DNA from 3 places in the Pseudomonas sp. ADAK18 genome. Region 2 is predicted to be linked to each of the others. Evidence: riboswitches for the same ligand, from Rfam matches in the RefSeq annotation. Region 2 holds a riboswitch; each other region holds the start of a gene.
The links. Region 2 has a riboswitch for cobalamin ahead of HKK55_RS07350 (TonB-dependent siderophore receptor). Riboswitches for the same ligand answer to the same signal wherever they lie in the genome.
Positions count from the first base shown of each region.

Region 1: linked by a shared signal. The riboswitch ahead of HKK55_RS11645 (CbtB-domain containing protein) and the one ahead of HKK55_RS07350 (TonB-dependent siderophore receptor) in region 2 are both predicted to bind cobalamin.
Region 3: linked by a shared signal. The riboswitch ahead of cobW (cobalamin biosynthesis protein CobW) and the one ahead of HKK55_RS07350 (TonB-dependent siderophore receptor) in region 2 are both predicted to bind cobalamin.

Region 1 covers NZ_CP052859.1:2,621,020-2,627,573, reverse strand. The annotation lists gene HKK55_RS11670 (fatty acid cis/trans isomerase) at 1-1,231, shown strand, start outside; gene nfuA (Fe-S biogenesis protein NfuA) at 2,144-2,728, shown strand; gene cobM (precorrin-4 C(11)-methyltransferase) at 2,946-3,692, opposite strand; gene HKK55_RS11655 (cobalamin biosynthesis protein) at 3,774-4,178, opposite strand; gene HKK55_RS11650 (CbtA family protein) at 4,175-4,876, opposite strand; gene HKK55_RS11645 (CbtB-domain containing protein) at 4,888-5,076, opposite strand; cobalamin riboswitch at 5,173-5,377, opposite strand; gene fabF (beta-ketoacyl-ACP synthase II) at 5,412-6,554, opposite strand, start outside.
Region 2 covers NZ_CP052859.1:1,633,568-1,640,121, forward strand. The annotation lists gene dkgB (2,5-didehydrogluconate reductase DkgB) at 1-354, opposite strand, end outside; gene HKK55_RS07340 (ABC transporter substrate-binding protein) at 587-1,513, opposite strand; gene HKK55_RS07345 (ferredoxin) at 1,510-1,857, opposite strand; gene HKK55_RS07350 (TonB-dependent siderophore receptor) at 1,869-3,794, opposite strand; cobalamin riboswitch at 3,887-4,093, opposite strand; gene HKK55_RS07355 (LysR family transcriptional regulator) at 4,183-5,049, opposite strand; gene HKK55_RS07360 (DUF4865 family protein) at 5,143-5,697, shown strand; gene HKK55_RS07365 (histidine phosphatase family protein) at 5,767-6,333, shown strand; gene cobF (precorrin-6A synthase (deacetylating)) at 6,393-6,554, shown strand, end outside.
Region 3 covers NZ_CP052859.1:2,614,349-2,620,902, forward strand. The annotation lists gene HKK55_RS11620 (ATP-binding protein) at 1-773, opposite strand, end outside; gene cobN (cobaltochelatase subunit CobN) at 773-4,546, opposite strand; gene cobW (cobalamin biosynthesis protein CobW) at 4,550-5,611, opposite strand; cobalamin riboswitch at 5,704-5,906, opposite strand; gene HKK55_RS11635 (helix-turn-helix domain-containing protein) at 5,903-6,424, opposite strand; gene fabF (beta-ketoacyl-ACP synthase II) at 6,537-6,554, shown strand, end outside.

The DNA of each region.
Region 1 (6,554 bases), 990 kb from region 2:
CTTTATTCGAGGGCCGGTGTGCCGTGGGCAGATCGCCACGGATGTGATTCGCGATAACTTCTGGACGCTGTTCCAAGACCCCGATCACGACCTGTACATCACCGATGCCCGCTATCGTGGCCAGGCTACGCCATTGCTGGCAATGCCTGGGCAAAACGATGACGTGGGCAGCGTGCTGAGCCTGTGGCTGGCCTACCGCGACAAGCGCAACGCTTATGAAGCCTTGCGTCGCGACAGTTATGCTGACTTGTCCGCACCTAGTTGGTCGAGCCTGTGGGCCGGTAATGACAATGCGCTGTTGTCGATCTTCCGCCACTTCGACAGTGCTTCGGTGACCAAGGGATTGATTGGCGAAGTCCCGCAGACGATGTGGCTGTTCGACTATCCGTTGCTGGAGCGCACGTATTACCAGTTGGCGGTCAACTTCGATGTCTTCGGTAATGTCTCCCACCAGGCGCAGACCCGGCTGTACTTCGACCTGATCCGTAATGGTGCCGAGCAGAACTTCCTGCGCCTGATGCCTGCGGATTCGCGGGACGGCTTTCTGGATGACTGGTATCAGAACAGCGGCAAGGTCAAGTTGTGGATGGATTATGAAGCGATTGACGACGACAAGCCTACGGGGTTGAGCCTGGACGAGAAGGATCCCAAGCGTGATTTTGCCAACCAACTGCTGGCCCGTTATAGCGAGCTGAATGCCAGCCCGGATCCGATCAATCGGTGTGTCAGTGCCTATTGCTCGCGTCCGGGTATCGATCCGGCGCTGCGGGATGCGGAACAGGCCTTGAGCCGTTTGACTTCACGTCCGGCGGCCGGGCTCAAGGTGATTGAGCAGTTACCGGAAGCGACGATGTTGCGGATTGAAACCCGCAGTGGCAAACGTGAGGTGTACAGCCTGATGCGCAATCGGGCCCACAGCAATGTGGCGTTTATGTTGGGTGAGGCTTATCGCTACCAACCGGGTCTGGATACGGTGACGATTTATCCGGGAGTGCTCAGCAGCTATCCGAATTTCATGTTCAATATTCCGGCGCAGGAAGTGCCGGCGTTTGTGGCTGCGATGGAGAGTGCCAAGGATGCGAAGCGGTTTGAGGCAATCGTGGATCGGTGGGGGATTCGTCGAAGTCATCCGTTGTTTTGGCAGTACTTTCATGACTTGTCGCGGTATATCCATGAGACGGCGCCGGTTGAGGAGGGGGTGTTGGATATGAATCGGTATGAGAATTTGTAGGGGGGTGGGGTTGGCGTTGGGTACATATCCGTTGCTGCGGTGATGGCTGCTATTGGTTCCGCTCTTACAGCGGGTCACTTTGCAAAAGCGGCAAAGTAACCAAAACGCTCTTGCCCCACCACTCGGCACCTCGCTCAGGCTCGGTGTGCCCGAACGCAGGCATTACTCCGTGGGCCCGCCGCGATCGGCCATCCATGGCCGTGTCGCGGCTACCCCGGCATCCATGCCGGGGTGCCCACTACGCAATACCTGCGTGCGGCCATCGTGGTTTAACGGGGCGCCTAGATCAAAATCAAAAGCAGAGCAGAGCAGAGCAGATCAAAGCAGATCAACAGCCAAGCTGCTTTTTTTGCTTTTCTGTGGGAGCTGGCTTGCCTGCGATGGCATCACCTCGGTGTTCCTGAAAGACCGAGTTGCCTGCATCGCAGGCAAGCCAGCTCCCACAGTCCACCGTGCCCGCTTTTGATTTTGCCTTTGCCTCACACCACTCAAGCCGGCTGGTAGGCCGCTGTGTTCTTGATCTGCTTTTGACGTTGATCTTAGGCGCCCCGTTAAACCACGCTGGCTGAACGCAGGCCTTGGTCCGTGGGTAAACCGGCAGGACGCCGGTTTAGCCGCACTGGGCCAAGGATGGCCCATTGCGGCGGCCCACGGAGCAAGGCCGGAGTGAGGGCACACCGAGCCTAGGCGAGGTGCCGAGTGGTGGGGCAAGAGCCCTTTTGGTTACTTTTGGGGCTCTTTTCCAAAAGTGACCCGCTGTAAGAGCGGAACCAATAGCAGCCGTGACCGCAACAACGGATATGCCCACCAACCCCATCTCCCCCAAAAAAGCCTATCCCGACAAAAACACTAGGACTTTGTACCTCCGTAATAATTTGGCGTAAACTGCGGGCAAGCCTGTGAGGAGTTTCCATGACTGCCATAACCATTACCGACGCCGCCCACGATTACCTGGCTGATCTGCTGTCCAAGCAGAACACCCCAGGCATCGGCATCCGCGTCTTCATCACCCAGCCCGGCACTCAGTACGCCGAGACGTGCATTGCCTACTGCAAACCGGGCGAAGAAAAACCCGAAGATACCGCCCTGGGGCTGAAAAGCTTCACCGCGTATATCGACGCGTTCAGCGAAGCCTTCCTCGACGATGCGGTGGTCGACTACGCCACCGATCGCATGGGCGGCCAATTGACCATCAAGGCGCCCAACGCCAAGGTGCCAAACGTCAACGCTGACAGCCCGGTCAACGAGCGCATCAATTACTACCTGCAAACCGAAATCAACCCGGGCCTTGCGAGTCACGGCGGTCAGGTCAGCCTGATCGATGTGGTCGAAGACGGCATCGCCGTGTTGAAATTCGGTGGTGGTTGCCAGGGCTGTGGCCAGGCGGACGTGACCTTGCGCGAAGGCATCGAGCGCACTCTGTTGGAGCGGATCCCCGAGCTCAAGGGTGTACGTGACGTGACCGACCACACGCAGAAAGAAAACGCCTACTATTAAGGCGTTCGTTGCGAACAAAAAACGGCGCCCCGCGAGCGCCGTTTTTTTATGCCTATAATTCAATGTATTACGGATGCTTTATGACGTTAAAGGTTAAGTGTGGGAGCCGGGCTTGCCCGCGATAGCGATAGGGCTGCCAACATCAATGCGGGCTGTGCCACCGTCATCGCGGGCAAGCCCGGCTCCCACAGGGTTTTGCATGGGGCTCAGAATTTGCTCAGGGGCGGTAGAGGTGGGCATGCCCCGCACGATAGAGCGATGACTCACGGAAGCTGTCACTGGCCAACACCCGGCCCACCACAATCAACGCCGTACGCCTGAAACCCTTGGCCGCGACTTTCTCGGCAATATCCGCGAGAGTCCCAATAACCCAGTCCTGATCCGGCCACGTCGCACGGTGCACCACGGCAATCGGGCAATCCGCGCCGTAATGGGGCAGCAGCTCAGCGACGATCTTCTCCAGATGATTGACCCCCAGGTGAATCGCCATCGTCGTGCCATGCTGGGCCAGGCTGCTGAATGCCTCACCTGCCGGCATTGCGATTTTATCGGCATAACGGGTCAGGATCACGCTCTGGGCAATGTCCGGCAGCGTCAGTTCGGTCTCCAGCAGCGCGGCGCAGGCCGCCACGGCTGTTACGCCTGGAATGATCTGAAACGGTATTCCCAGCGCTCTCAAGCCGCGGATCTGCTCGCCAATCGCGCCATAGAGGCTGGGGTCGCCGGAATGCACCCGAGCCACATCCTGGCCCTTTTCGTGGGCGACTTTAATCAGCTCGATGATCTGTTCCAGGTGCAGTTCAGCGCTGTTGACCACCTGTTCCGCCTGATGACCTTCCAGCACGGCCGCCGGTACCAGGGAGCCGGCATAGATGATCACCGGGCAGCTGCGAATCAGTCGCTGGCCCTTGACGGTGATCAGCTCCGGGTCGCCGGGGCCGGCGCCGATGAAAAAGACGGTCATGGATGCTTTCCTGTGCAAACGCGTGCGAGCAAGGCTTCAGATGAAGATTGCTCATGATCGAGGGGCACGATTATCGGGAATTTAGCCGGCACACGCCAATGCAAAGGTGGCCTGGGCGTTTTTTTGGCGGGTGATCAGCAGTGAGGCAGAGGCCTGAGCCATGGATTCGGCCAGGGCCAGGGCCGCGCTTTCGGCGATGCCGTAGCAACCGGTATGTGCATGGGCGATGGGCGACTTATGGCTCAATCGAGCTTCATAACCCGCCAATTGCTCGGCACTGAAAAACTGCAGTGGCAGATCCAGGACCTTGGCCAGCGCCAGCAGTCCCGGCTCATCCTGTTTACGGTCGATGCTGGCCAGTGCAATGACGTGCCGGCGTTCGATCCCCCTGGCATCGAGGGCCGCATTGAACAGGTTGAGCAGGGTGTCGACGCCACAGCCCCGCCGGCAACCCAGGCCAACCACCAGGGTTGGCACGGTGTTCATGCTGAGTACTGATCGTCACGATTGCGGCGAAACAGCCAGGCACTGATCAGGCCCAAGGCCAGCCAGAACGCAACGTTGGTCAGCTGCGAGGCAATCTTGAACTGTGCTTCCAGGGCTTCAGGCGCCAGCATCGAATGGACTTCCGGTTGCGGCGCGCCAATCACGTGAGGCACCACTAGAATCGCCACGCCCAGCGCTTTCAGCAGCCAGTTGTGCCCGAACACAATCAACGCGATACCGGTAGCGGTGGAGGCCGCAGCACCGATCCACCAGATTTGCCGTTGCGCCAAGTCGGCGGCCGCAGTGCCCGGTAGCTCAGGCGGCAAGCCAAGGGTCGGCGCCAGCACGAAAGTGGCGTAACCGGCCAAGCCCCACAGCAGGCCTTGGGCCGTGCGGGTTGGCGCGCGCAAGGTGTAGAGACCCGCCAGCATCAGGGCAAAACCAACAGCGACCACCAGGTTACCGCCGGTGGTGGACAGCACGCGCTGCCAACCGTCTGCCGGCTCCCAGGCTTCGGCGTCATGGCCGTGAGCGGCGGCCGCGCCATCGGCGTGTTCATGCAATTCGGTGGCCGGGGCTTTCTCGAAGGTTTCCGCCTGGAGAATCAACGGGGCGACCCAGAAGCTTTGCAGCAGGGTCAGCAGCAGGGCGGCCAGCAGGCCAGTGAAACCTGCGGTTTGCGCAATACGCTTGATCATGTCGGCAGGTCTCAGTGGCACGGGAATGCGGCGCTGTGGCGGGTATCGTGGGCGGCGTTGTGCACGGCCTCGATATGCGAGAAACCGGCGAAATACACCAGGCACGCACCGAGGATCGACGCGCCAATGGCAGCGGTCAGGCGTTGGCTCAAGGTGGCAGTGCTGCTGGCGGTGTGCGAGGTGCTGCTGATGATCGACATGGCGCGTCCCTTTTCGAGTGTCAGGGTGAAACGAGCGCATGAAAACCCCGCGAGCCAGGCACGCAGGGCCTTAACAGCGCCCGCCCACCGCGGGTTTGTTATCTGATTTTTTCGGGCCGGTCTCCGGGCTTGCGAGGGACTTGACGTCAAAAAGCATCGCCTTCCCATGTCGTGTCGACACAGTGGCTCTGACGCTTCGCTCGCTTACCGTTGCGGGGGCAGCACCGGACTCGTCATAACCTCATGACTCACCGGTTTCCCGTTTCACCCTGTGAAGGGCACCCGAAACAAGATGTGTAGGAGAGCATGGGCGGGGATTCACGTCAAATACGCGATTACAAGCGTAAGTCCCAGCGCTTGAACAGCACGCTAGCGTTGACGCCGCCAAACCCGAACCCGTTGGATATCGCATATTCAATAGGCATCGACCGGGCTGCACCGCGCACCAAGTCAAGTCCTGCAGCCGCATCGTCCGGGTGGTCCAGGTTCAGCGTGGCGGGGGCAATCTGGTCGCGCAAGGCGAGTACCGTGAATATCGCCTCGATTCCTCCTGCGGCACCTAGCAGGTGACCGGTTGCCGACTTCGTTGCGCTGATCGCAACGCCTGCGTGTGCGCCGAATAACGCGTTGATGGCCGCCAACTCGCCGTTATCACCCACCGGGGTCGACGTTGCATGGGCGTTCAAATGCTGGATCTGCGCCGCAGTGATCCCCGCCTGTTGGATCGCCAGCTCCATTGCCCTGCGGGCACCAGACCCATCTTCCGGGCCGGAGGTCATGTGATAGGCGTCGGCGCTGGTGCCGTATCCCACCAGCTCCGCGATGGGGGTCGCGCCCCGGGCCAGCGCATGTTCGAGTTCTTCGATGACCAACAATCCGGCACCTTCGCCCATGACAAAACCGTCGCGGCCTTGATCGAAGGGGCGTGAGGCCAGCTCAGGAGTGGCGTTATAGCTGTGGGACAACGCGCGCGCAGCGGCAAAACCGCCCAGGCTGACCCGGTGAATACAGGCTTCGGCGCCGCCGCAAACGGCGATGTCGATTTCTCCCGCGCGAATCATCCGGGCTGCGTCGCCAATCGCTTGCACACCGGCGGCGCAGGCTGTGACGGGGGAGCCGAGCGGGCCTTTTAGCTGATGCTGGATCGACACATGCCCGGCGGCCATGTTGCCGAGGAACGAGGGAATGGTGAACGGCGACAAGCGTCGCGGGCCTTTGCTGTCCGCGGTCCGCACCGCCTCGGCAATCGCCGGAAAGCCGCCGACGCCGGAGGCAATAATGGTCGCGGTACGTTCCTGTTGCGATGCAGTTTGCGGATTCCAGCCGGCCTGGGCCAGGGCTTCTTGAGCGGCGGCCAGGGCAAACACGATGAAGCGGTCCATCTTGCGCTGTTCTTTGGCCGGGATGACGGTGTCCGGGTCAAACCCGGCTTCAGGGTCCTGAATGCGGTCCAGCACTTGCCCACCAATGCTGATCGC
Region 2 (6,554 bases):
CTTGGCTTCCAGCAACTGGCCCATGAATTCGGCGACCGGTACCTGGTCTTCCGGCGATGGCCAGTGGATCAGCGTCAGGTCCAGGTAATCGGTCTGGAGCTTGCGCAGGCTTTCCTTGAGGCTGGGGATCAACAGTCCTTCGGCGAAATGGGCGATCCAGATTTTGCTGGTGATAAACAGCTCGTCCCGTGGGATACCACTGTCAGCAATGGCTTGGCCGACGTCGGCTTCGTTTTCGTAGATTTGCGCGGTATCGATGACGCGGTAACCCAGTTCAAGGCCGGTACTGACGGAATCGATGACGACCTGGCCTTGCAGGCGAAAGGTGCCGAGGCCGAATGCGGGAATAGACATGAATGACTCCTGATGGGGCGTGAACAATGGTGTCGAGTATCCGCCCCCGGTTCCTTGAGAAAAACCGCCGAATCCGAAAAGGACTCTTTACCAAAAGTCATGAGTGTCAGGGAAACTTGAGTCGCGAAGAGTCCCCGTAGCCGCTGTCGAGCCCAAGCGAGGCTGCGTAGGTCGCACCTCGGTTACCCCTCCGAGTCGCATTCGACGCAGCCTCGCTTGGGCTCGACAGCGGCTACGGAGGGAGTGATAAATCTTTGAGTTTTTGTGCCAGGTCCAACACCACGCGTCCACTGCCCACCGTCGGTACCAGGTGGGTGAAGGGGATATCAATCATGCGATTTTCCCGCACCGCCCTTAGCCGAGACAGCACCGGATCCCGAGTCAGTAGCTGGCGTTTGCGCCGGGCCGGGGACCATACGGCGTCGGCCAGCAGGATCACGTCCGGGTCGCTCATCAACAGGGTTTCACTGCTCACTGTTACCCGGTATTGATTGATTCCGGCGAACAGATTGCGGGCGCCCGCAGCGGCCAGCAAGGCGCTGACAAAACCACGCTGGCCTTCGCTGTCCAGACCGTTGACTTCACTGTCCAGGTAGAACACCGAGAGCGGTTTGCCTGGTCCGATCAGTGTCTGGGCGCGGGCCAGGTCGGCGTCCATGGCGTCGCTCAGGTCCCGGGCCAACTGCTGTTTATGCACCAGGGTACCGAGGGTGAACAGGTCGTTGCGAATGTGACCGAAGTAATCCAGGGAATGGCCGTCACAGGCCGATTCCAACAGGTAGGAACCAACGCCATTACCGGCCAGCCCGGTTCGGGACGTGACGCCATTGCCGAACGCCGTGGCGAAACCGCCCACCACCAGGTCCGGTTTTTGCGCATACAGTACTTCGCTGGAGGGGTAACGGGGAGCAATCACGGGCACGCCGAAATACTCACCTTGGCGCTGGGCGATGCCATCGTCGTCCAGGTACGCCACACCCACCAGCGTCGGGCCGACATCCAGGGCTAACAACAGATCGGCGGCATGCTGGTTCAGGGCCACAATGCGTGAGGGTGGCGAGTGGGCAAGGGGCCAAGCCTGGCCGCAATTGCGGTAACTGTCGGCCACCGCCGTGGTTGTCCAGAGCAGTGCGCTCAAGAGTAGCCAAAGCCTTCTCATGAACGGGCCTTTATCAGCAGGTCGTCGACGACTTCACCACCCACCAGGTGCACTTCTACCAGCCGTTGCACGTCCGCTTTTGTGCGCACGCCGTACCAGCAGGTGTCCGGATACACCGTCACAATCGGTCCCAGGTTGCAGGGGAACTGGCAGTGGGTGCGTGTCAGCAGCACGCCCCCCGGGATTTCGATGTACGCGTGCTCGAGCAACTGGCGGCGCAGCGTTTTCCACAACTGTAAGGCGCCACGCTGGGTGCAGCGTGGGCCGGTGCACAGGAACACGTGGCGGGCGTGGTCGGGGATGTGCGACCAGTCTGGGTGGGTTTCTACAGTGTCGTTTTGCACGGGCTTATTCATCAGAAGCGATACGTATAACGCACCTCGGAGGTGAAGGGCCGACCGAGGTTATCGACGTTGGCGGAGCGGCTGGTGACGTAGTCGCGGTCGAACAGGTTCTCCACCAGCAGGCTTACGCGGTGCTGATGGGCGTTGTCGAGATAGCGATAGGCGTCGGCATCCACCACCGAGTAGTGGCCGTATTCGACCTTTTTCGAGCTGATGACATCGCGGATATAACGGATCGCGCCGCCCGCGCCCCACATCCGGTCCGCCGATTCGTAGCCGACCCGCAAGCGCGCAAAGAAACTCGGGATATCGTTGAGGGTCACACCCGCCCGGGACTCGGTGAGATTGCGGGTCATGTCCGCCTGCAGGCTCCATTGATCGTTGAGTGCCAGCTTGGCGTCGGCCTCGAAGCCGCGCATCTGGATCTGGCCTTGACCGTTGACCCACTGTTCGCCGTCTTGGGTAATCAGGTCGGTGATTTTGCGTTTGAACACGGTCACGCTGGCGCTGAAGTCGCGGTCGAGCAGGTTGCCTTTGTAGTCGGCGCCCAACTCGGCATTGCGGCTTTTCTCCGGTTTCAGGTTACGGTTGCCCATCTCGTCGCCCGGCTCGTTGACGAACAGCTGTTCGGCGTTCGGCAGCTTGTAGGCCGTGCCGTACTGCCCGCGCAATGCCCAGTTATCGTTGAGGTTGTAGAGCGACGTGAGCATGCCGACGGTGGCACTGTCGCCGCCGCTCATGGCCTCGTGACGGATGCCGAGGCTGGGGTGCCAGTCGGGCAGGGCGTCGATCTTCGGTCGCAACTGGGTATACAGCGCATGGGCCTGGGCCTTGTTGTTGTCGATGATCAGCACATCGTCCTGGCCCTTGAACCACTGGTTGTCGGAGCCGAACACCAGCACATGATCACCGGGCAGTACCGCCTTGCCTTCGGCTTGTATGCCCCAGTCTGTGAAGCCCCAATAGTCGTTGTGATTCTTGACCGTGGTGCCGCCATTTTCGGTGTTGAGGATCTTGGTGTAGCGCGTGTCCCAGTCGTTGATATGACCCTTGATGAAGTAGCTCAGCTGCTCGTTGAGGCTCTGCTCGAAGGTCGCCGTGGCGATTTGCTGCACCCGGTCATTGGTGGTCTTGTGGTGGTTAGTGGCACCGGCGAAATCCAGGTTGGCGTCAGCATATTGGTAGAACAGCTCCAGCCGTGAGTCATCACCGAAAGACTGAATGGCTTTGCCGCCGAAGGTGCTGACTTCGTAGGAGCGCTTCTTGTCGGTGACGTTTCTCATATCACGGTTGCGAAACGGTTGGTAACCTTCGGAGACGTTACGGTTGACATACGCCAGCAAGCCCAGGTCGCCGAAGTCGTTGTTGAAAATCTTCTCTGCCCGTGCATCGCCGGTGGTTCCGCCGAACGTATCCACGCCCAGGTTCACCTCACCGGACACCTCGCGTGACTGCGGGCTGCGGGTGACGATATTGATCACCCCGGATACCGCCTGGGTGCCGAATAACAGGCTCTGCCCACCCTTGAGTACTTCAATGCGCTCGATGGCGTTGGCTGGCAGAGTGTCCAGGTACAGGCCGCCGTACAGGCGATTGTTCAGGCGCACGCCGTCCAGCAGGATCAGCGTGTCATCGTTACGTCCGCCCAACAGGGAATAGGTGCCGTAGTCGAACGGGCCGTTTTTTGGCGCGACGTAGAGACCGGGGATAAACATTTGCATGGCCCGCGAAACATCGGCGCCAGGGCCGGCGCGTTCGATCTGTTCACGGGTGACGACTTCCACCTTGCTGCCGTACTGAGCCATCTCGGCAACGGTGGTGGACTCCACCGAGGGTGCAGAAACGATCTGCTGCTTGAGCACCAAGACTGTTTCATCGGCGAGCAGGAGCGGGCTGAACAGGCAGCCCAACAGGGAAGTACAGGAACGTCGAATCATAGTCTTCTCGAAAAGTTTCTTTCGCAGAAGCACGCAGGAGAAGGCATCGAGCACACGCCAATACCGGCCCATGCCCGCCCACCGCAGGATTTTGCCAAACAGAAATTCCAGGCCGGTCTCCGGGCTCACGAGGCTCGATCCCTTCACCTTCCCATGGCGGATTGGCCACAGTGGTGTGTCGAAGGGGTCACTCGTATACCGTTGCGGGGGCAGCACCGGACTGGCTCGGAAAGAGCGTACCGGTTTCCCGTTTCACCCCATGCACGGCGGCATGAGGCACCTGAAACTGGGCGGCATCTGAACACTCGCAAGACCGTTCGTCAACTTGGGTAGGGAATTTTCAGGCCCTGAGGTGCAGGCGCAACGACGGTGAGGTGTTCAAGTGGCCTTAGCGTTCCAGAACGCCTCTGAATGTCGCACTTAACGCCCGCAACGTTTCTTTGGAGCGCCCGTCGCTGATCCGGCTGTACAGCACGACTTCGCTGACGGGCAGCGCGGGTAATCCCCACTGTGCGCTCACGTCCACCGCACCCGCCGGTGCCACGCGACGGGCGAGGGCTGCCACGCCCAAGCCGGCACTGACCGCTGCACCCACGGCCATGACGCCGCCGCCGACAAACACCTCGGTCCAGTCGATTCGCGCCTCATCCAGCGCTCGCACCGCCAGGTGTCGTACACCGCAGGGCGGGGCCATGGTCGCCATGCGCAACGGCGTGCCGGGCGTGTGCTGCCAGGTGGGCGCGGCGAACCAGCCAAAGCGCTCCACCACCAGCACTTCACCGTCCTGGCGATCGCCCTCGTTACGCACGATCACGGCGTCCAGTTCGTTGCGGTCGAAGGCCGCCACCAGGTCACGGGATGAGGCAATTCGTACTTCCAGAATCACCAGCGGATCGTAGGCGGCCAGGCGGCTGAGCCACACCGGCAGGTCAGGCCCGGCGACGTGGTCGCTGATGCCGATGACCAAACGGCGTGTTGTGCTGGCGCTCATATCACCCAAAGCCCGTTCGTGGGCATTGAGCAAGGCGCGGGCGGCGACGATGAACTGCTCACCTTGAGGCGACAGGCGCACATGCCGGGGCGTGCGCTCCAGCAGGCGATAACCGAGGCGTTCTTCCAGGCGCTTGAGCTTGAGGCTGATGGCCGCCTGGGATGTATCGAGAGCCTGGGCTGCGCGGGTGAAACTGGCGAAATCCGCCACCAGTACGAACGCTTGCACGGTGTCGATATCCAGAGGTTTGAGTGTGCCAATCATTTCTATTCCTTATCATACCTATATCAAGCGATATCTTGATGAAATCACTGAGACTGCGCAAGCTCAACACTCATCTTGCACAGGAGCGCCAACATGTTCGCCAAACAGTATTCACATCGGCTGCCCGCCGATTACGACATGGGCATCATTCGTCAACGCGCGGCGCAACTGGGGCCGCTGTGGGATGACACCGAGGGGTTGTTGTTCAAGGCCTTCATTGCCCAGACGCGGGGGCAGGGCACAGGCGTGGGAAACTTGTATGCCTCGGTGTACCTGTGGGCCGACCCTCTGGCTGCGGCAGACTTTTTATTGGGCGAGCGCTTTCAGAAAGTCCTCGACAGTTTTGGCCAGCCGCACATTGAGTCCTGGTTGCCGCTGGACGTGCGACGGGGCCCGGCGCAAAACGCCTTGAGCGTGTATCGGGAAGAGTGGGCGCTGGCGCCGGGGGCGGATCGTGCCCAGTTGCTGGCAGTTGAAAAAGCACGCAATCAACAGGTGGCTGACAGCAGCGATAACTTTGCGGTGTTCCTGGCACTGGATGTCCAGGCGTGGAAGCTGATACGGATTACCTTGTCGGCCAAGGCACGGGAGGACAACCACCCCGGCAGGGGGTATGAGGTGCTCTACCTGGCGCGTCCGGGGTTGTAAAGACGGCTACAGAGAAGGGTGTTCCTGTGTCAGGATGCGTCCTTTACCTTGATGCTAGGGCGATTTTCGATGCAGGCCACTCGCTTGACCCTCATTTGCCATGCCAGTACGCCGGCTCAAAAACGCGCCCGCTTCGCGTTGGACGAACCCTTGGAGATGGTGTGGCAGTCGGCGGCGTTGTCATTGGCCAGCCGCTTCAAGCGCGCACCCCGTTTACTGTGTGGCCCCGAGGTGCGAACCCGGCAAACGGCGATGTTGTTTGGCGAGCATCCGCAGGTAGAAGAAGCCCTGCGCGACTGTGATTTCGGGCGTTGGCAAGGTAAGGGCCTCGACGAGCTTCAACAGGCCGAGCCCGACGCCATGCAGGCCTGGCTGACGGACTGCACCGCCAATCCCCATGGCGGTGAATCTGTGGCGCAATTGTGCGAACGGGTAAGGCGGTGGCTGCAATCGCTGGAGCAAACACCGGGCCATGTGCTGGCGGTGACTCATCCCTTTGTGATTCGCGCCGCGTTGCTGCATGTCATGCAATGCCCGCTGGCGATGTTCAATCGAATCGACGTGGAGCCATTGTCATCCACCGAGCTGCGTTTCAACGGCGTCTGGCGCTTGCGCCTGGAAACTCACGCCACCTAGGGTTACGAACATGGCAAAATCGGCCTCCCGCACTGAGAACACCCCATGAAGACTTTCCCATGAAGAGCATCCTGATCATCGGCATCGGCGCCGGCAACCCCGACTACATCACCATGCAGGCGGTCAAGGCGCTCAACCGTACCGACGTGTTTTTCCTGATGGACAAGGGCCAGAGCAAGGACAAGCTGATCGACCTGCGCCGGGAAATCTGCGAGACCTAT
Region 3 (6,554 bases), 980 kb from region 2:
CACGCCGCATGCGCTCTCGCGCCGCGCAACCAGACCAGATCGGCACGCAAACCGTCGACGCCGGCCGCAAAGCAGCGCTCGGTAATTTGCCCCAAGGCCTGATCATCCAGTGGGATGCTCTCCAGTAGCGCCCGGGCCTGTGTGCAGCGCTCACGTAACGCGGCCTGCTGACCGGCCCACTGTGCGCAGAAAGCTTCGGGATCGCTGTCAAAATCCAGCCTGCGGCGAATGATCTGCCTCCGTTGCGCAGGCAGCGTTTGCCCGCTCAACGCCACATTGAAACCAAACCGATCAAGTAACTGCGGGCGCAGCTCACCTTCTTCCGGGTTCATCGTGCCAATCAGTACAAAGCGCGCCGAATGGCGGTGGGAAATGCCGTCGCGCTCGATCAGGTTGGTGCCGCTGGCCGCCACGTCCAGCAGCAGGTCCACCAGATGGTCAGGCAGCAAATTGACCTCATCGACGTACAACACGCCGCCATCCGCCTTGGCCAGCACGCCGGGGGAAAATTGCGCGCGGCCTTCGCTCAGCGCGGCGTCCAAGTCGAGGGTGCCCACCAGGCGCTCCTCGGTGGCGCCCAGGGGCAGCGTGACGAACTGGCCGCTCGCCAACAAATCCGCCAGGCCACGGGCCAGGGTAGATTTGGCCATCCCCCGAGGGCCCTCGATCAACACGCCACCGATTTTCGGGTCGATGGCGGTCAGGCACAGGGCCAGTTTGAGGTCGTCGGCGCCAACGACGGCGGACAGCGGGAAATGAGGGAGGTCGGTCATCAACTGTCTTCTTCTATATCCAACAACAAATTTTCCAACGCCTCACGATAGGCCCCGGGTTCCTGCCACATACCTCGCTGCTGGGCTTCCAGCATGCGCTCAGTCATCTCTCGCAAGGCGGCCGGGTTGTGCTGCTGCACAAATTCGCGGGTGTCGGGATCCAGTAAATAGGCATCAGCCAGCAACGCATATTGATGATCATCGATCAGCGCCGTAGTGGCGTCGAAGGCAAACAGGTTGTCCACGGTCGCCGCCATCTCGAACGCACCTTTATAGCCATGGCGCTTGACTCCTTCGATCCACTTCGGATTGGCCGCCCGGGCACGGATTACCCGGTTCAGCTCTTCTTTCAAGGTGCGGATCTTCGGTAAGTCCGGCTGGCTGTGGTCGCCGTGATAACTGGCGGCCCTATCACCGCTCAGGGTTTCCACGGCAGCGAGCATACCGCCCTGGAACTGGTAGTAATCGTTGGAATCGAGCACGTCATGCTCGCGGTTGTCCTGGTTCTGCAACACTGCCTGGACCTGGCTCAAACGCTGAGCGAACTGTTCACGGGCGGCAGTGCCTTCGTCGGAACCGCCATAAGCGTAGCCACCCCAGTTGAGGTAAACCTCGGCCAGGTCTTCTCGGCTCTGCCAAAGACGACCGTCAATCGCCCCCTGCACGCCCGCGCCATAGGCACCGGGCTTGGCACCGAAGATTCGCCAGCCGGCCTGTTTTGCCGCAGCCTCGTCATCCAGTCCGGACAGGCGCAAGGCTTCGCGTTCGCTGCGCACCTTGGCCGCCAGCGGGTTCATGTCATCCGGCTCATCCAGCGCCGCCACGGCTTGCACGGCCGCGTCGAACAGGCGGATCAGATTGGCGAAGGCGTCCCGGAAGAACCCGGACACCCGCAACGTCACATCAACGCGTGGGCGATCCAGCAGGCTCAGGGGCAGGATTTCAAAGTCATCCACCCGCTGACTGCCCGTGGCCCATACCGGACGCACGCCCATCAGTGCCATAGCTTGGGCGATATCGTCACCCCCGGTGCGCATGGTAGCGGTGCCCCACACCGACAGGCCGAGTTGGCGCAGGTGGTCACCGTGGTCCTGCAAATGCCGCTCAAGAATCAGGGTTGCCGACTGGAAGCCAATACGCCAGGCCGTGGTGGTGGGCAGGTTGCGCACATCCACCGAGAAAAAGTTGCGTCCGGTAGGCAGCACATCCAGACGGCCACGGCTGGGTGCGCCGCTGGGACCGGCCGGCACGAAACGCCCGCACAGGGCATCCAGCAAACCGCGCATTTCCGCCGGGCCGCAAGCATCCAGGCGCGGAGCGACGACAATACGCAGGCTCTCGATCACACCTTTGACGTCTTGCCAGCCTGGCTCTTCAAGCTGCTCAAGTGCGCCCTCCAGGGACTGCTCGATCAGGCGCGCAGCGTAGAGTTCCAGACGTTCACGGGTGTCGCCCGCCGTACGCCACAACTGTGGGTCAATCTTCTGCAGGACCTCGGGACGACGCCCGGTCCACGGTTCGGCCAGCGCGCAATCCAACGGATCGAAGCCCAGTTCAAACGCCTTGGCCAGCACCCGCAACAAACTCGATTGCGGCCCGCGGCCGTCGCCTCGCGGAATGCGTAGCAATGCCAGCAGGGTGTCGATACGCAAGCGCCCCACTGGCGACTCACCGAAAATGTGCAGACCGTCGCGGATCTGCGACTCCTTCAAGTCACACAAGTACGTGTCCAGGCGTGGCAACCAGATGGCCGCATCGGCATCGCTGTCGAGGTTTTCGTCCAGCGCCAGCTCCTGGTCGATACGGGTTTCCCGCACCAACTTGAGAATGTCCTTTTGCAACTCCCGGGCACGGCGCGGATCAAGCAGTTGTGCTTCGTAATACTCGTCCGCCAGCAACTCCAGGTTGCGCAACGGCCCGTAGGTTTCGGCACGGGTCAGCGGCGGCATCAGGTGATCGATGATCACTGCCTGGGTACGACGTTTGGCCTGGGCGCCCTCGCCCGGGTCGTTGACAATAAAGGGATAGATATTCGGCAGCGGCCCCAGCAACGCATCCGGCCAGCAGTTTTCCGACAGCCCGACGCCCTTACCCGGCAGCCACTCCAGGTTGCCGTGTTTGCCGACGTGGACCACCGCATGGGTGCCGTAGGTCTGGCGCAACCAGAAGTAGAACGCCAGATAACCGTGAGGCGGCACCAGATCCGGGTCGTGGTACACAGCGCTGGCATCCACCTGATAACCCCGGGCGGGCTGAATGCCGACGAAGGTCAGGCCAAAACGCAGGCCGGCGATCATCATGCGGCCGTCACGGAACATCGGATCATTGTGGGGAGAGCCCCAGCGCTCCAATACGGCTTGGCGGTTGGCCTCGGGCAGGCGCTTGAACATTGCCTCGTAGTCGTCCAGCCCCAGGCTTTGATGGCAAGGACGCAGATCGAGGCTGTCGAGGTCGTTGCTGACGCCACCCAACAGCGCTTGAATCAATGCCGTACCGCTTGCCGGCAGCTCGTCCGGCAACGGGTAATCCTCGATTTTCAGCGCCCGAAGGATATTCAGTGCCGCCGCCGGGGTATCAAGACCGACGCCGTTGCCAATGCGCCCATCGCGGGTCGGATAGTTGGCAAGAATCAGCGCAATACGCTTTTCGCTATTGGGCACCCGCGCCAGTTCGACCCAGCGCCTTGCCAGTTCGGCGACAAAATCCATGCGCTCCGGTTGCGCCCGGTAGCACACCACATCGGACTGACTGCGCTCGCTGCGCCAGGCCAGGTCCTTGAAGCTGATGGGCCGGCTGATGATCCGCCCGTCCAGCTCCGGCAAGGCAATATGCATCGCCAGATCACGGGGGCCGAGGCCTTGCTCGCTGGCTTGCCAGGCAGGTTCGTTGTCCTGGGCGCAGATGGCCTGGATCACCGGGATGTTGCGGCGAAACGGCCGCAGGTGCGGCGCTTCGGGGCTGGACTGGGCAAAGCCGGTGGTGTTGAGAATCACCGACGCCTGCACCTCATCCAGCCAGTCCTCGACCACCGTCAGGCAGCCGGGCTCTTTCAAACTGGCCACCGCAATGGGCAACGGGTTGAGACCCGCAGCCTGTAAGCGTTGGCAAAACACATCGATAAAAGCGGTGTTGGCCGCCTGCAAATGAGAGCGATAGAACAACACCGCCGCCACCGGGAGCCCGGCCTGCCAGTCAGCCTGCCAATCGCTCAGGCTGGCATTGGCTTTATGCGGGTGATAAATCGCCGTGCGTGGCAGCACCTGTGGCTCGGCCCAGGCGTAATCGCGCCCCAGGTAAGTCGTGGCCAGGCAGCGATAGAAATCCAGCGCATTGCCCATGCCGCCCTGGCGCAGGAAGTGCCAGAGGCGGTCACGCGCCTCCATACTCACGGTGCTGAGGCCGCTGAGCTCCGGGTCCGGACGATCGTCCCCCGGCACCAGAATCAGTTGAACGCCGCGCTGCGCCAACTCCACCAGGCGCTCAATGCCGTAACGCCAATAAGCAATCCCGCCGTGGAGCGAGATCAGGATGACCTTGGCGTGACGCAGCACCTCATCCACATACAAGTCGACCGACGCATGATTCTGCACCTGCATCGGGTTGGCCAGGCGCAGGCTCGGGTAGTCCGCAGGCAATTGCTGTGCGGCTTCGGCCAGCAGCGCCAGGCTGGAATCGCCGCTGCACAAAACCACCAGCTCGGCCGGGGTTTGTCCAAGGTCGGCAATGTTGTCATCCGAGACGAAACCCCCGGGCTGGGTCCTGAGCAGGTGCATGGCTTAAACGCTGAGGGCAGCGCGCAGTTGCGCTTCGAGCAAGGTGGCATCCAGTTCCTGGCCGATCAGCACCAGATGAGTCGCGCGCCGCTCATCGGCACGCCAGGCGCGGTCGAAGTGTTTGTCGAAACGGGTGCCTACACCCTGGATCAGCAGGCGCATTGGTTTGTTGGGAATAGCCGCGAAGCCCTTGACCCGCAGGATGCCGTGCTGGACCACCAGTTGAGTCAATGCGTCGAGCAACAGGCTTTCGTCGGCTTGCGGCAGTTCGATGGAGATCGAGTCAAATGCGTCGTGATCATGGTCGTCTTCACCTTCGTGGTGATGATCGTGATGGCTGTGACGGCCGTCGATGTGCTCTTCGGAACCGGCACCCAGGCCAATCAGTACATCCAGCGGCAAACGACCACTGCTGGCTTCGATGATCTTGACCGCTGGCGGCAGCTCCTCGGCGACTTCCAGGCGTACGCGGGCCAGGTCTTCGGGGCTGATCAAGTCGGATTTGTTGAGGATCACCAGGTCGGCGCTGGCCAGTTGGTCGGCGAACAGCTCGTGCAGCGGCGATTCGTGGTCAAGATTAGGGTCGAGTTTGCGCTGGGCATCCACTTGATCCGGGAACGCAGCGAAGGTGCCAGCCGCCACGGCCGGGCTGTCGACCACGGTGATCACTGCGTCAACGGTGCAGGCGCTACGAATTTCCGGCCACTGGAAGGCCTGGACCAGCGGTTTTGGCAGGGCCAGTCCCGAGGTTTCGATGAGGATATGGTCGAGGTCGCCGCGACGGGCCACCAACTCGCGCATCACCGGAAAGAACTCTTCCTGGACCGTGCAGCACAGGCAACCGTTAGCCAGCTCGTAAACGCGGCCGTTGGCTTCTTCTTCGGTGCAGCCGATGGAGCATTGCTTGAGGATTTCGCCATCAATGCCCAACTCGCCGAACTCGTTGACGATCACCGCGATACGGCGGCCCTGAGCGTTGTCCAGCATGTGGCGCAGCAAGGTGGTCTTGCCCGAACCGAGGAAGCCGGTAACGATGGTGACGGGGAGTTTGGCCAGTGTTTTCATCGGATGCCCTTTGGGGCGGGCATACGGGACGACTGGCCCTGCGACGGCACGCAGAAACCTGTTTCGCCACCGGATCACCCCGCCCGGTTGAAAGTTGAGAATCGTTGCGAGGCAGGTCTCCTGGCTTGGGGCTTGCCAGTCGTTCGACTGGCGCTGGCTGCGCCTTCCCGCCTGGTTCAGGCAGTGGCGTGGCAGTCAGATAAACCCTTTACAGTTGCGGGGGCAGCCGCGGCATTGACCGCGTTCCCTTCTTAGCTTCGGCCTGGGCCGAAGAACCTCGAAGGCGCAAGGCTACGCAGTGCACGAGGAAGGGTCAATCTCCGAACGTTTGGTGTGTATCAACGCCAAACGCTCCAGCATGCCTTCGCTCGCCGCGGGTCCAGCCCGTACGCGGCATTGTTCCATCGGCACGATAGCCCCCTGGGCAACGTCAACCACCGCCACCGCCACTGGACGGGCGGTCGCGGCATCGACCATCTGCAGGCTTTCGCCCTCCGGCGCGAAGTGCCGGTTGCCCCACCCCACGAACGCCATGATCACGATCCTGAAATCCTCACCGGCGGGCGTCGGCACATATTCAAAACGCGGCGGCCGCTCACTGTAGCGCCGGCGCTCCAGCAGTCCGCCCTCCACCAGCGTATTCAACCGGCGCGTGAGCATGTTGGGCGCAATATCCAGGCTCTGGGAAAACTCGTCAAAGCGCCTCAAGCCCTGCAGCGCATCACGCATGATCAGAATGCTCCACCACTCACCCACCCTTTCCAGCCCGCGCGCCACCGGGCACTCGGCATTTACCAGCGACTTGCGTTGCATTGCAGTTCCTCTATGGGGAAACCCGGAATATTTTCGCTACTCGAAGTTACTTTCATGATGATAGCTTCGTCCATGCATTGCTACCAACCAGAAATTGCGGAGCTGAGCGATCATGAATAAGCGAATTGTT